One region of the Dysgonomonas sp. 37-18 genome, then DNA from elsewhere that is predicted to be linked to it. Evidence: riboswitches for the same ligand, from Rfam matches in the RefSeq annotation. Region 1 holds a riboswitch; the other holds the start of a gene.
What was found. A riboswitch is a leader RNA that binds a small molecule or an ion and turns the genes downstream of it on or off. The one in region 1 is predicted to bind cobalamin.
Positions count from the first base shown of each region.

Region 2: it holds a riboswitch for cobalamin, as region 1 does, so the genes downstream of both, BGO84_RS07140 (cysteine-rich CWC family protein) here and BGO84_RS03370 (precorrin-2 C(20)-methyltransferase) in region 1, are expected to answer to the same signal.

Region 1 covers NZ_MKVC01000008.1:98,824-106,647, forward strand. The annotation lists partial or broken gene BGO84_RS03355 (TonB-dependent receptor) at 1-1,240, shown strand, start outside; gene BGO84_RS03360 (helix-turn-helix transcriptional regulator) at 1,371-2,165, shown strand; gene BGO84_RS03365 (RidA family protein) at 2,337-2,741, shown strand; cobalamin riboswitch at 2,754-2,955, shown strand; gene BGO84_RS03370 (precorrin-2 C(20)-methyltransferase) at 3,234-3,941, shown strand; gene BGO84_RS03375 (ABC transporter substrate-binding protein) at 3,947-5,077, shown strand; gene BGO84_RS03380 (iron ABC transporter permease) at 5,078-6,109, shown strand; gene BGO84_RS03385 (ABC transporter ATP-binding protein) at 6,114-7,115, shown strand; gene cbiD (cobalt-precorrin-5B (C(1))-methyltransferase CbiD) at 7,112-7,824, shown strand, end outside.
Region 2 covers NZ_MKVC01000021.1:15,105-22,928, reverse strand. The annotation lists gene BGO84_RS07145 (phosphoenolpyruvate carboxykinase) at 1-766, opposite strand, end outside; gene BGO84_RS07140 (cysteine-rich CWC family protein) at 1,022-1,237, opposite strand; cobalamin riboswitch at 1,424-1,628, opposite strand; gene BGO84_RS07135 (RNA-binding S4 domain-containing protein) at 1,743-2,162, opposite strand; gene pth (aminoacyl-tRNA hydrolase) at 2,271-2,834, opposite strand; gene BGO84_RS07125 (50S ribosomal protein L25/general stress protein Ctc) at 2,851-3,429, opposite strand; gene leuB (3-isopropylmalate dehydrogenase) at 3,700-4,770, opposite strand; gene BGO84_RS07115 (alpha-isopropylmalate synthase regulatory domain-containing protein) at 5,028-6,539, opposite strand; gene BGO84_RS07110 (beta-L-arabinofuranosidase domain-containing protein) at 6,561-7,824, opposite strand, start outside.

The DNA.
Region 1 (7,824 bases):
ATACGAAATATCAGGACAATTTGAATAACGACCCTGATATGCTAAGGTTAAAATACAAATCATTGGAACAAGAATCGAAACTTAGATTCGAAAACCTTACGCCACTTGGTAAATGGAAAATTAATACAGGACTAAATATAGATTATGTGCAATATAGCAATAATAGTTTTCAGGTGTTTTTTTATAATGATGAAGAAACGGCTCTCCAATATGATACACAACTAAGCTTTTTCAAATGGGGATAGATTATGTCTCAACAAATGAGAGATTCAAATCATCTTTTGGAATAAGGCTAGATGCTGCATCCTATTCACATAATACCAAGCAAATATTTAATCAGGTTTCGCCCCGCCTGTCTTTATCATATAGGCTTATAGCTAATTTGAATGCCAACGCTAATATCGGACGTTACTTCCAGCTTCCACCTCTTACAGCAATGGGATTGAAAGATAACAATGGTATGTTTGTAAACAAGGGATTGGATTATATGCGTGTTGATCAGGTATCGGCAGGCTTCAATTATCAGTCGATAAAGAATTTCGAAATATCTTTAGAAGGTTTTTATAAATATTACAACAATATGCCTTTATCTGTGCAAGACGGCATTCCTTTGATGAGTAAGGGTGACGACTACGGAGCGATAGGGAACGAACTGCTTGTATCGGATGCAAGAGGTAAAAGCTATGGTGTGGAATTATTAGGAAGATGGGTAGTCGCTCGTAAAGTAAATGTTTTATCTTCATTTACTTTATTCAAAAGTCAATTTGCAAAAAAAGAAGGTAAGTATCTTCCTTCGGCCTGGGATAATGGATATATATTTAATCTTACAGGAACCTATTACTTTAATTCAAATTGGAGTCTAGGAGCAAAGATAAAGTCGATAGGTGGAGCACCTTTTACTCCTTACGATCAAGACAAATCCTCGCTGGTCTTGGCTTGGAATGCTTCGGGAAAACCTTATCTCGACTATACTCAATACAATACGTTGCGTAACCCTTCATATACTCAGCTAGACTTGAGAGTAGATAAAACTTTTTATCTGAAGAAGTATATGCTTGGCCTTTACCTCGATTTACAGAATGTAACACGAAGTTCGTTCAGAAGACAAGATGTAATTGTAAGTACGGGAAATATCATAAATCCACAAGCACCGATAGAAGAACAACGTTACGAGATGAAAAACTTGAAACGTTCGAGTGCATCTATAATCCCTACCATTGGAGTGACATTTGAATTCTAAAAATTAGTAAGATTAATTCATTTTAAAAGATTTATATTTGTAATATAAAATAGCCTTCACTTAGCATTGATATGTATTGTGCAACATTCTCTCATATTTTAGATTATCTATTTTACATATATAAAGATAAATGTTTTATAAAAAATTTATTCCTATAAAGGCTTTACAAGATTACATCCAATATTTTTGGATATTGGAGGACTTTACGAATAATTCTAGTGATAAATGTTTTAAGATTATCCCGGATGGAATACCGGCATTAATATTTCAACAAGAACCAAACTTGTTTTTTGATAGAAAGGGACAAGCGTTGCCTCAATTGTATTTATATGGGCAATATTCTAAATATACGGAGCATACAGTTAGTGGATACTTTAGCGTTATTGGCGTATATTTGCAACCAACGGCTTTAAAAACAATTTTTGGATTAGATGCTTTTGAGTTAAATCATCAAAATATTTCACTTGAAGACATTGTGAGGGATGCTATTCTTGAGCAACTTGTTAACGCAATTTCTTTAGAAGAAAAAATAAGCCTAATCTCTTCTTTCTTCCTTAAGCAAATAGAAAGAGTCAAAAATAATCATAAAAAGTTGGTGCATGCTTCGACATTATTACAAAATGGAAAAACTCTTAAAGAAATCCAATTAGAAATGAATTTGTCGGAGCGAACATTAGAAAGAATTATAAAACAGTCTGTTGGATTATCACCAAAGATATTTTCACGGATTATGCGTTTTCAAGAGGGATTGAATTCTTTGCGTCAGACAAATTTTGAAAATTTTACAGAACTTGCTTATCAATATGATTATTTTGATCAATCGCACTATAACAGAGAATTTAAAGAATTTACAGGAACTAATCCTAGAAATTTCATACTAAATTCAAAAGAGTATTTAGCTAACTTTCCTCAATGGCTTATCTAGCATTTGCTAGCGATGTATTCTTTCTACAATTCAATTTACGAGAACTATTGTATTTCTTTTTCTGAGAGTTGTCGGTTTTATCCAATTTCAAATAATACACTACCTATACTTTTGCATTACAAAAGAAATACCGCTTTGGTATTTGGATTGTTTATTTAAAGAAAAATTGAAATGAATAGTGATAAAATCAAAAGAGTCGTCAGATTAAATCCTGAAAATATTTCAAAGCCTGTCGGAAAATATTCACATGTGACTATAATTCCTAAAAATTCAACTCTATACACTTTCTCCGGACAGATTGGAACTGATAATTATGGAGTTATTCCTGATAGTATGAATGAACAGGTATACAATACTTTTAGGAATATTGAACAAATTCTGGAAAGTCAGAATTTAACTTCCGACGATGTTATAAAAGTCAATATCTGGGCTACAGAAGATATTGATTGGGATTTTTTGGACGCAAGATGGGATAATCTATTTGGTACAATATACCCATCTATGACTATTGCTTATGTGAAGGCATTGGGTTTACAAGAGCTTAAAATTGAAGTTGAAATTTGGGCTTCAAAATAAAAAATATTAATACCTTTGCACTCAGATTTCGGTATTGTAATTTCAAAATCATGAAGTTGTAATAAAAGGGAACCCGGTGTGAATCCGGGGCTGTACCTGCAGCTGTAATTTCTCATAAAATCGGTTGAAAATTCCATGCCACTGTTTCGAAAGAAATGGGAAGGCTTTTAACCGGAGGATAGCCAGAAGACCTGCCAGATCTGACAAATAAACACCAAGCTTCCAGGGATAGGAGTGGTTGTGCAATACATCTTGTATTCATTGCTATTTTATTAATTTTCAGGAAACTCGTTGTTTTATTTTATTAGTTTTTTACAATAATAAAATAAGATATGAGGCATTACATGTTTTTGAAGGCAGTATTGGTATGCTGCGGAATATACCAACATACAAAATCCGTATCTCTAAACATATTTATTGTAACTACAGGTATTCAGTTACTTACCTTTTGTTGAATTAAGCAGATTGTAACTATAATAATTAAAAATAAATATGTCTGATTTCGTTACATTTGTATCTCTTGGGCCAGGTGATGTCGAACTTATAAGCCTAAAAGCCTTAAAAGCTTTGCAACAAGCAGATATTATTCTCTGCCCCTCGACTGTTTCACCAGTCGGAAATATGTTATCCCGTAGCCGTGATATTTTATTGGAACTGAATATTAATGATTCCGTTATTTCTCTTTTTGATGTACCTATGAGTAAAGATCGATCGCATGCTATACTCTGCTATAAGGAAGTTGCTGAGCTTATAGAAAAGCATTATGAGAAAAGATTAAAAATAGTTGTAGTAGCAGAAGGAGATGCAGGATTTTACTCTTCAACTCATTATATATCAGATAATCTTATATCAAAAAATATTCCGACAGAACGTATTGCCGGCATTCCGGCGTTTATTGCCTGTGCAGCCCTTGCCAATATCCATATAGCCAAACAAGAAGAAGAATTGCATATCATTCCCGGGATAATATCATCCAATGATTTAAAGAAAAGAATAGAAGCTGGAAACTCCATCGTGATAATGAAACCTTCTCAATCGGAACAGGCTATTAAGCAGGCTATGTCTTCAATAAATAAAGTGGGAATACATTATTTTGAGAATGTAGGAATTAAAGAAAAAGAATTCTATACGCAGGATATACATAAAATAATAGATCGCAAATTTCCTTATTTCTCACTATTAATAATTACAAAAGAATAATCTGGATGAAAAAACTACTTTTTATCTTATTTACTCTGGTTATTACATTTTCGGGCTGTAATCAAAATAAGAATGCAAAAACTATCGGAGATCGAAACTCTGCAGATTCTATGAATATTAAATATGCCAAAGGTTTCAAAGTGATTAGTTCCGCAAACTATAAATTAGTTGATATAACCGATCCATCCGGGGAGAGCGATATGCATTACAAATACGCTCTGGTCAATAGAGGGAGCAACAAAGAGGGCATACCTGCTGATTATCAGACTATAGAAATACCTGTCTGCAGTGTAATTTGCATGACCACACTGCAACTATCAAACTTTATTAAGCTCAATGCTTTGAATAAGGTTGTGGGGATAACCAGCACTCGCTTTCTTTTTAATGAACAGATGAATAGACAGCTCAAAGAAGACAAGACCAGAAAAATTGGTATAGAAGGTGAATTTGACAATGAGGTTATTCTCGCTCTAAATCCGGATATTATACTTGTTTCACCATTCAAAAAAGGAGGATACGATGCGATTCGAAACCTGAATATACCATTAATTAGTTTTTTAGGATATAAAGAAAGTTCTCCTTTGGGACAGGCAGAATGGATTAAGTTCACTGCTATGCTATTAGGAATAGAAGAACAAGCCAATAAACAGTTTGACGATATAGAAAACAAGTATAATAAATTAAAAGTATTGTCTGCTTCTATTTCAGAACGTCCCACAGTGTTGAGCGGTGAATTACATTCGGGTAACTGGTATGTAGTTGGAGGAAACAGCTATCTGGCACAACTATTCAGAGATGCAGGAGCCGATTATTTTATGAAAAATGATAACGAATCCGGAGGTTTTTATGTCGATTTCGAAACTGTTTATTCACAGGGGGCAAATACTGATTACTGGCGGATGGTGAATAGCCACGATGGAACATTCACTTACGATGCTTTGAAACAAAGTGATGCTCGATATGCAGATTTTAAAGCTTTTAAGGATAAAAAGCTTATATATTGTAATCTGCGAGAGAAACCTTTCTATGAAAATACTCCTGTTGAGCCCGAAGTAGTTTTAGCCGATTTGATAAAAATATTTCATCCGTCATTGTTACCCGAATATGTTCCTGTTTATTACGAATTACTTAAATAAATGAAACGTCCCCTGATAGTTTTTGCACTGATTTCTACCTCTATACTCGTTTTCTTCATTCTGAATCTGGTATTGGGCACAATTTCCATACCGGTGGGTTCCGTTTGGAATATTCTATTCGGAATAAAGGAAGAGTCTATAATCTGGGAGAATATTATCTGGAAATCTCGTTTTCCTCAAACTATTACAGCCTTAGTGGCTGGCGCCGGACTATCTATTAGTGGATTACAGATGCAGACTCTATTTCGAAATCCATTAGCCGGACCTTCCGAACTTGGAATTAGCTCAGGTGCAAGTCTGGGGGTAGCTTTTATTATCCTACTTTCAGGTAGTGTTGGAGGAACAGCACTGATCAAGATGGGATTGTTTGGCGAGATAGCAATATCTATAGCGGCAGTAGCAGGTGCTTTGGCTATAATGATTATCATTATAACTATTTCTCGGTTTGTAAGAGGAAACGTTATCCTGCTTATTATCGGCGTTATGATAGGGTATATTGCAACAGCTATCATTGGTGTACTGAAATTCTTTAGTAACGATGAAGATGTAAGAGCTTATGTAATCTGGGGTTTGGGTAGTTTTTCTAAAGTTTCAGGTAATCAAGTGTATACTTTTGTAGGCATCATGATCGTATTAATACCCCTTTCATTCCTGTTGATAAAAACTCTTAATCTGATGCTTTTAGGTGATGGTTATGCACGTAACCTTGGATTGAATGTAAAACAAGCTCGGCTCTATGTTATTGTTTGTTCGTGCATCATTACTGCTATTGTAACAGCTTACTGCGGGCCTATCGTTTTTTTGGGGCTGGCTGTACCTCACTTGTGCAGAACTATTTTTGTTTCGTCTGACCATCGGATACTGATGCCTGCTGTAACTCTTACTGGTGCTTCTCTGGCTCTGTTTTGTAATTTGGTGGCCCGTATGCCGGGATTCGAAGGCGCATTACCAATCAATTCTGTAACAGCATTGATTGGCGCACCTATCGTTATTTCCGTCTTATTCGGTAAACGCAAAAATGAAGTCGGTTAGAGTTATGCATAAGAAAGAAAAGACAATAGAGCTAAAAGAGCTTGCTATAGGTTATTCATCACAAAAGAATATAAAGGTGATAGCTGAACATATCACTTCTGATATATACAGCGGAGAACTTACCTGTTTATTGGGTGCAAATGGTATTGGCAAATCTACTTTATTAAGGACATTAACCGCCTTTCAGCCGAAATTGTCTGGAGATATCGTTATTCATGGAAAAAAAATAGAGAAGTATCCAGAAAAAGAGCTAGCTACGTTAATTGGAGTCGTATTGACTGAAAAGTTCGAAATAAAGAATATGACATCCTATCAACTAATTGGCTTAGGGCGAAGTCCATATACCGGATTTTGGGGAAAGTTAGCACTAGAAGATAAAGAGAAAATAGAAGAGGCCATTTCACTCGTAAAAATAGAAAATCTATCTGAGCGAATGGTTGACTCACTAAGTGATGGAGAACGTCAAAAGGTAATGATTGCCAAAGCTCTGGCACAGGAGACGCCGATTATTCTTCTGGATGAACCTACTGCATTTCTGGATTTTCCAAGCAAAGTAGAACTGATGCAATTATTACATCAGTTATCTCGCAAAACAAATAAGACAATCTTCTTATCTACCCATGACCTTGATTTAGCTTTGCAAATAGCAGACAAAATATGGTTGATGGATAGTGAACACGGGATTCAGATAGGTACTCCCGAAGACTTATCTTTAGATGGAAATCTGAGCAACTTCTTTGCTCGAAAAGGCATTGTCTTTGACCAATATACAGGTTTGTTTAGAGTCGAGAATGATTTTAACAAGCAAATAAAAGTTATAGGACATGGACAAATATATGCTATGATCCGTAAAGCCTTTTTACGAAATGGGATTTTAGCTTCACGCGATATTGAATCTGATTTCTCTGTCGAAATTAAGGAGAACCGCATTTTACTGTACAAGCCGGATCAATCGCCTATAGGTATTACAAGTATAGAAGAACTCTTAAACCATATCATGATATGATACTTATATTCGGAGGAACCACAGAAGGCCGTAAAGTTGTTGTCGTTTGTGAAAATGCAGCCAAGCATTTCTATTATTCAACTAAAACCAAACCACAGAAAATAGAAACGGCACATGGCACTCATATTACCGGAGGTTTAGATGAGAAAGGTATAATAGATTTTTGCAAAGAGAAAGGTATAAAGCTAATTGTAGATGCAGCACATCCTTTTGCAAAAGTATTGCATCAGAATATAGCACAAGCTTCTCGTGAATTAAATATCCCGGTTGTCAGATATGAACGCAACTATCCCAAACAGGAAAAAGATTTGCTTTGGTTTGGGTCTTATAGTGAAGCTATTGAATACTTAGAAAAAAATAATATAGATAATTTGCTGGCTCTAACCGGAGTAAATACTGTTGCTAAACTAAAACCATACTGGCAGCAGCATTATTGCTTGTTCAGAATATTAGATAGAGACGAATCACGCTCTATCATACAACAAGAGAATTTCCCAATAGAACAGGTTTTATATTATCAACAAGGTGAAGATGAAACCTTACTCTTTGAGAAGTTTAAACCTCAGGCAATCATAACAAAAGAGAGCGGCGAATCCGGTGGCTTCAATGAGAAGGTTATAGGAGCCCGGAAGCTGAATATTCCCGTTCTTGTCGTGAAACGTCCGACTTTATCTCCTGATTTTATTTCTGTATATGGTGAGAATGGATT
Region 2 (7,824 bases), on a different contig from region 1:
TGTGGAAATAAACAAAGGTCAACATATTCCCTACTTTAGCAGGAAATAAGAACCAGTCATCTTCATTCAGAATAATATTTTCTACCGGATTTGTTGTATGTTCTTGAAAAATGCCGTCGCGTGTATTTCTTTTTGTATATGAAATAAACGGTGGTTTAAACATAACAGAAGTAATGAACGGAATAGAAGTCAACCCATTGTATTCTATTGGGCAGTTCCAAGTAATGTCACTAAGAGTTAACCCTGCATTTGCACCTGCGGTAAGCTGGCGATATACAAGATGCTGATACCCCATTACGGTTTCCTGAATGCGGCGGTAGATAGAAAGTACCAGCTCATTGAACAATTCGTTGGCATGCAAAAAACGCACACTTTGCAACCCGCTGCTGATGGAATTGTTATGCACTATAGTATAACGTTCCATTCTACGCCAGAAGCCATAGAGAAGCTCTATAAGCTCTATAAATAAATCTTTATCGTTGAAAAAGATAGCATACTTGTTATGTACATTTTGCACCTCATCGGGATTACATACAGTAAGTAGCTTAAATGCTTCTATCAATGTTTTTTGAAATTCTTCGTCAGTCTTGAATTCTTTGATATAATAATCGTAGATAATGACATCATTCTTTTTCAATCTTTGTATAAAAGCTTCAATAACCCGATGAAAACCGTAACTATTTAATATTTTTTGCCTCGTGTCGCAAAACTTAAGAGTGAAGTTGATAATCGCCTTTCCTTCGCCTAAAGTAAACTCTTGTAACATGTTTAATTTTATTTATTATAGTTATTATTTCTATCCGGTTCGATATCGATTTGCAATCTCCTATCTCCATTTGTGACAGGAGATTGCAAACTTCAATACTTGATTTGAAAACATTCAAATTGCGTTGTTTTCCAACATCAAATTTAAGGAAACTTACCTATACAATTAAACGAATTAAAGACTAAATTTATAATAAATTGTAAATTAAAAATAAGTTTTTGCTATTACCTTGTATTGGTGTTGCTTATAAATACTTTATTTTTTGTCTTTTATGAATTTAGGATTAACATCAAAGGCAAAAAAGTAAGTATTTGTTTCGCTTAAACACTTAGGACAAAGGCAGTCACTATAGTTATCTTTTATATAATCGCGCACCCCTGAAACTAAAGAAACTCTACGGCAGCTACACAATTCTACGCGGTCTTCTCTACAGCTGAAAGCGGCCGAACATCTTTGACATATCTTTTTCATTGTTGTAAGTTTTTATTGTTATTGAATATATTATAAGATCAGGAGAAGGTTTATTTAAAATATACAACCTCATTTGCAGATACCGAAATATGACATTGCAAGAGATGATAGTATAAATACTTCAACCAAAATCAATTTTCTATAATCAGAGAAAAATCTCTTGAGCTTTCTATCTTTTTTCGCGAAAGATGAAATTTATTTTTTGGCAGGTCTTCTGACTTACTTCCGTTTTATACGACCTTCCCGTTTATGAAAAACAGTGGCTTTGAGGATTTGTATAAACGTTTAGCGAAGCTTACAGCAGCGCGACTGTTCAGGATTTACACCTGATTCCCTTTTCATTATATATCCAAGACTTCGAATATATAACACCAATTATGGTAACAAAGATATAGAATTATAAATAAGAACAAATATAAATAAGAAAGTTTTTGATGGTATAATGAATTACTATTTCATAAGAGTGTGTTCTGCAAGGAATAAGTTTCGAACTATAATTTATACTCTAATCTTCTAAATCCCAATCATCAAAGAAAGAGTAATCTTCTGTAAACTGATCCAATTCACGACGATCTTTTTTTGTTGGTCGCCCTGTTCCTCTAGCTCTATCTACAAAACCGCTCACCTTAGACATTTCTAATATTTCAAGTTGAGATGCAGATGTCACATCTTTCATAAATTCGGGCACAAGCTTGGCTCCCATTCTGTTTTCCGAAAGGTTGAGGACTTCAAAGGAATAAGTAACCGGAGGACGGCGCACTTCTATCACATCGCCTACCTTAATTGATCGAGAGGGTTTTATAGTAACTCCTTTGATCGAGACACGTCCTTTTTTACATGCTTCTATTGCTATAGAACGAGTTTTGAAAAGACGAACAGCCCACAGCCATTTGTCTATACGTACTTCGTTTTTAGGTTCTTTCATAATAAAATCAGAATTTTGCCAATATGTCCGCAAACAAGACCGGCTTCACATCATTTACCAAAGTTATATATTAGATACAAAAGATATTCGTTTCTAACTTCTTTGGTTTTATTTATTATTGTATTGGTTCATGGTATTGTTGATACCTGCCAGACAAAAGCTTTTGATTATTTCGCCACAGGTCTCCAGTTTCACAGGAAGCTCTTTTTCCTCTTCGTCACTGAAATTATCGAGCACATAGCCGACTTGACCTCCCCGAGAAAATTCGTTACCTATACCAAAGCGTAAGCGGGCATAATCTTGTGTTCCTAGTACAGATTGTATATTACCCAGTCCGTTATGTCCGGCACTACTACCTTTTCCTTTGAGGCGTAAAGAACCAAAAGGCAAAGCAAGATCATCTACAACTACCAAAAGATTCTCAATCGGTATCTTTTCTTGGTTTAGCCAATAACGAACAGCATTTCCGCTAAGATTCATAAAAGTAGATGGCTTTAGCAGAATAAGAGTACGTCCTTTGACCTTTAGTTCAGACACAAAGCCATAACGCTTGTCAGCAAAAACAATATTGGACGCTTTAGCTAAAGCGTCCAATACTCTGAATCCTATATTGTGGCGGGTATATTCGTATTCTCTACCAATATTACCGAGGCCGGCAATCAAGTATTTCATTCAATATATCCTATTATTAGCCGTTTTTAGCAGCAAGACCTCTTGCAGCACGAGTCAATTGAACGCGACAAACAACAGCATTTTTAGCATTTAACAGTTCTAGTCCTTCGAAGTGTAGTTCACCTACCTGGATAGATTTTCCAAGAGCAAGGCTTGTTACGTCAACGTGTACTTTCTCAGGGATCTTATCGTAAAGAGCTTTTACTTTAATCTTACGCAAGTCAAGTGAAAGTTTACCCCCTGCTTTTACACCTTCTGCAAGTCCGTCCAAAATAACAGGAACGTCCATTACAATTGGTTTGCCTTCAAATACATGAAGGAAGTCAAGGTGCAAGATAGCATCTGTTACCGGATGTACCTGTACATCTTTCAATATAGCTTTATAGCTGTCTTTTCCTATTGTTAGGTTTACAAGGAAAATTTCAGGAGTATAAACAAGTTTGCGAACATCGCTGTTTGTAACAGTAAAAGCAATTGCTTCAGTTTGATCTCCACCATAAATTACAGCAGGGATTTTGTCTTCTTTACGAAATGCTTTTGTCGCTTTTTTGCCAAGATCTGTTCTGGCTTCTCCTTTTAATTCAAACGTTTTCATCTTTTAATTTTAAATTGTGTTACTCAAATTAAGGATTGCTTCCTTATTCCCATCACACGTACGGGCTTATAAAAGCGGGGCAAAGATAAATATTTTACATCTTTTTTCCTAATGTTTATGAAAGTAATATTTTGTAGAAGACTACAATATGCAAATATTAAATGGAAAGAGCCCATTGAAAGTAACCTATCAGGCATATCACTATTGAGATAAAGACGAAAAGAGGCTGTACACAACGAACAGCCTCTTCACAGTATCTTAGAAAAAATTTTATCCCTTCAAATAATTTACAATCCAGTCGCCTACTTGCGATGTAGAATAAGCTTTTCCTTCTTTCGATGCAATATCCTCAGTTACTACTCCTGCATCCATAGATGCATTAACAGCATCACGAATCAGCTTACCTTCTTCTTTCAGTTCGAATGCATATTCGAACATCATTGCTGCCGAAAGAATAGTGGCTAATGGATTTGCTATATTTTTGCCTGCTGCCTGAGGATATGAACCATGTATCGGTTCAAACACAGATGTGTGAATACCAATAGATGCCGATGGCAACATACCTAATGATCCGGTAATTACAGAGGCCTCATCGGTAAGGATATCTCCAAACAAGTTTTCTGTAACAAGTACATCAAAACGCTTAGGCCATTGAATAATCTGCATAGCGGCATTGTCTACAAACATATATTCAGTTTCCACATCAGGATATTGTTTTTCAATTTCCTGAGCAACCTGCCTCCATAGACGAGAAGTAGCCAATACATTCGCTTTATCTACCACTGTCACTTTTTTGCGACGCATCTGAGCATATTTATATGAAAGATGAAGTATACGCTCTACTTCTTCACGAGTGTATACGCAAGTATCATAAGCAGTATCTCCGTCTTCGCTGCGTCCTTGCGGACGACCAAAATACATACCTCCCGTTAATTCACGCACACACATAAAATCAGCACCATCTACCAAATCGGAACGAAGGGGCGATTTATGTACTAGTGTAGGGAATGTACTTACAGGACGAAGGTTAGCATACAATCCCAACTTTTTGCGCATAGCCAAAAGTCCTTGTTCGGGACGTACTTTTGCTGAAGGGTTGTTGTCATATTTAGGATCTCCGATTGCACCAAACAGCACAGCATCAGAAGCCATACACAATTCATGCGTTCCATCAGGATATGGATTGCCTACCTGATCGATTGCCGAAGCTCCAACAATACCATATTCATAAGAAAGTTCGTGACCAAATTTTTCACAAACTACTTCTGTCACTCTCAATGCCTGTTCTATAATTTCAGGCCCTATTCCGTCTCCAGGGAGCACTGCAATGTTTAATTTCATCAATCTATATTTTAAAATTGTAATTATTTTTGAATCTGTCTACTCTTATATTTTCCTAAAAAAGTACCTGCGTAATTTCAAATCTATTAAAGATACGATAAAAGCAATAAAGAAAAGAGGCATATAAAACAGATATATTATCTTGTAGCAAGCATCTGGTATTGAAACACATGTCCCATAGCAACACATATTATTCCGATACCTTTTGCTATATCAACCCATTCAACCCGCTCTCCTTTCATTTGCAGAAAAGTCATTTACAGATCTTCGATCATATTCAGCATCTTTTCGGTAGCCTTTACCGCTGCTTCTGTCTGGTCGGCATCAAGACCTCTTGTCTTGAAAGTCTTACCATTAAATTCCCATGTAATTACCGTTTGTACCAAAGCATCGGTACGCCCGCCGGGTGGTATATAAACAGCATAGTTCACTAACGTAGGGGTAGGCTTACCCAAACGTGAGTATATCTTATACAAAGCTTTCGAAAAAGCGTGATACTGTCCGTCCCCTGGTGCAGTCCATTCATGTTCCTGCCCATCAATTTCTACTTTTACCGTAGCTGTAGGGCGTAAGCCCTTTGTCAATAAAAATGCAAACGACAATATCTTGATTTTTCTTTCCTTCTCGTTGTTTTTCAACACATCCGAAATGATATATGGGAGATCGTCTTGCGTAATAATTTCTTTTTTATCACCCAATTCTATCACTCGGTTTGTCACTTTAGTCATATCATCCTCATCGAGTTCAATACCCAAAGCCTCAATATTCTTTCGGATATTAGACTTACCAGACAATTTACCTAATGCGTATTCGCGAACACGACCAAAACGTTCGGGAAACAAATCATTATAGTACAAGTTATTCTTGTTATCACCATCAGCATGTATTCCGGCACACTGTGTGAAAACATTGTCTCCGACAATTGGCTGATTAGCGGAGATTACTTGTCCAGAATAGGACTCTACTACACGACTGACCCTGTTTATATTTTCTTCTTTTATTGAAGTTTTTAATTTCAATTGGTCGTGAAAAACTGCAATCACACTGGCAAGGGAAGCATTTCCTGCTCGTTCGCCTAATCCATTCATCGTCAGATGCACGCCTCTCACTCCCACTTCTGCTGCCACCATTGTATTCGCTACAGCCAGATCATAGTCGTTGTGAGCATGAAAGTCAAAATGAAGGTCTCTATAACGGTTTATCATCCGGCGACAACAGCGCCATACGCTATGTGGATTCAATACCCCTAAGGTATCGGGAAGCATAAATCGCTTTATCGGCAAATCCTTCATTCCATCCATCATATAATAGACGTAATCTTCAGATTTCACGATTCCGTTAGACCAATCTTCGAGATATACATTGACTGTGATACCCAACTTTTGAGCCAATTCCACCTCAGCCTTAATATCGTCAAGATGCTGTTCGGGTGTTTTGCGCAGCTGTTCGGTCACATGCTTATACGAACCTTTTGTCAGCAGGTTTATAGTTTTACATCCTGTGTCTTTTATCCAATTGAGCGAAGCTCCCTTATCTATAAATCCTAATATCTCAATATTATCTATATATCCTGCGGATTTAGCCCAATTAGCGATTTTTTTTACAGTTTCAAACTCACCATTCGAAACACGTGCCGATGCTACCTCGATACGATTTACGCCGAGATCGACCAGCAACAAGTGAGCTATACTCATCTTCTCCTGAGCCGAGAACGAAACACTCGATGTTTGTTCGCCATCTCTCAGGGTTGTGTCCATTATTTCTATCATGGTAATCTTTAATTTTCTTAATTACTTAATATCAAACCGCACTTGCAAGACACCAACCGCACTGTCGGCTTTTGGCGTTACATTCAATCTGATACTTTCTACAACAAAAGAATCTCCATCAGAATGCACAAGATTAAATTGATCTTTGAGCAAACTATATGAATCGGTACTGTATAATGGGAATGGCTTCCAAGAACCACTATCATCTTTATACTCCAAGTTCCAAACATCCGGCAAACGAACTCCGCCGTTGTCGTCATACCAATAAACCGAAAAGGCTTTTATATCAGTAGGCTTCTCGAAAGTGAAATCGATGCTTTGCTTTTCACCCTTTTTGTCCCAAGAAGTCCATCGATTGACTTCTGTATCCTTAGAACTCTTCGGATGCTTTCCGTCAACAATAGAGAATACATTTTCGCCTTCGTTTGTATAAGTCGCTTTTATATCTTTTATTGCTACAGGAAGAATAGCGACGCTTTCACGCACTTTCTTTTCATTCTCAGCAAACCAAATATTCATTGTCGAAACTCCTCGATTGTTCCATGCATAATATGGAATAAAATTAAGTGAAGCCTGATGAATATTACCTTTTACATCTATATAGTCTGCCGAAACATTTTTTATTAGGTCTATCCCCTTCAATATTCCTGTATCATCTTTCTGTACCTTAGCATCTATTGATGCTTTAGTCAGATAATACCTGTTCACATCTTCAGTATTATCAATACCCTCTGCACAATATACTAACGGACCTCTGGAGATAGCTACTCTGCCATTGTCTGCTTTCACTTCGCTTATAGCATGAGAATAACGAACAGGCATAGGAAGTTTAAGCTCTACTTTATCCCCTTTCTTCCATTTTCTGGAGATAGAAACAAAACCTTTGTCAAGAGAAACTTCACCTTTTTTAAAAGATAAATTTCCGACCTTCTTATCGTTTATATATAGTTCCCACGCTTTCGAATTATTATCAACATAGCTATACAATTTACCAGGGACAAACTGAGAACCGACCCACGTAGGAATTCGCATTTTTATTGAAAATGTCTGATCATTCTTTTCGGGATTTACAGTTAATAGGATACTTTCATCGAACGGATAATTCGTTTTTTGCTCTAGTGCTACTTTTCCGGATGTAAGAGCAAAATCTACTTTACTTCCGGTGTAGAAAGAACAATAAATTTCATTATCGGTATGCGCATACATCAAACCCGAAATTTGAGGAATAAGCCTCGCCAAATTTGTAGGGCAACAAGCAGTTCCAAACCAATATGAACGATCGACC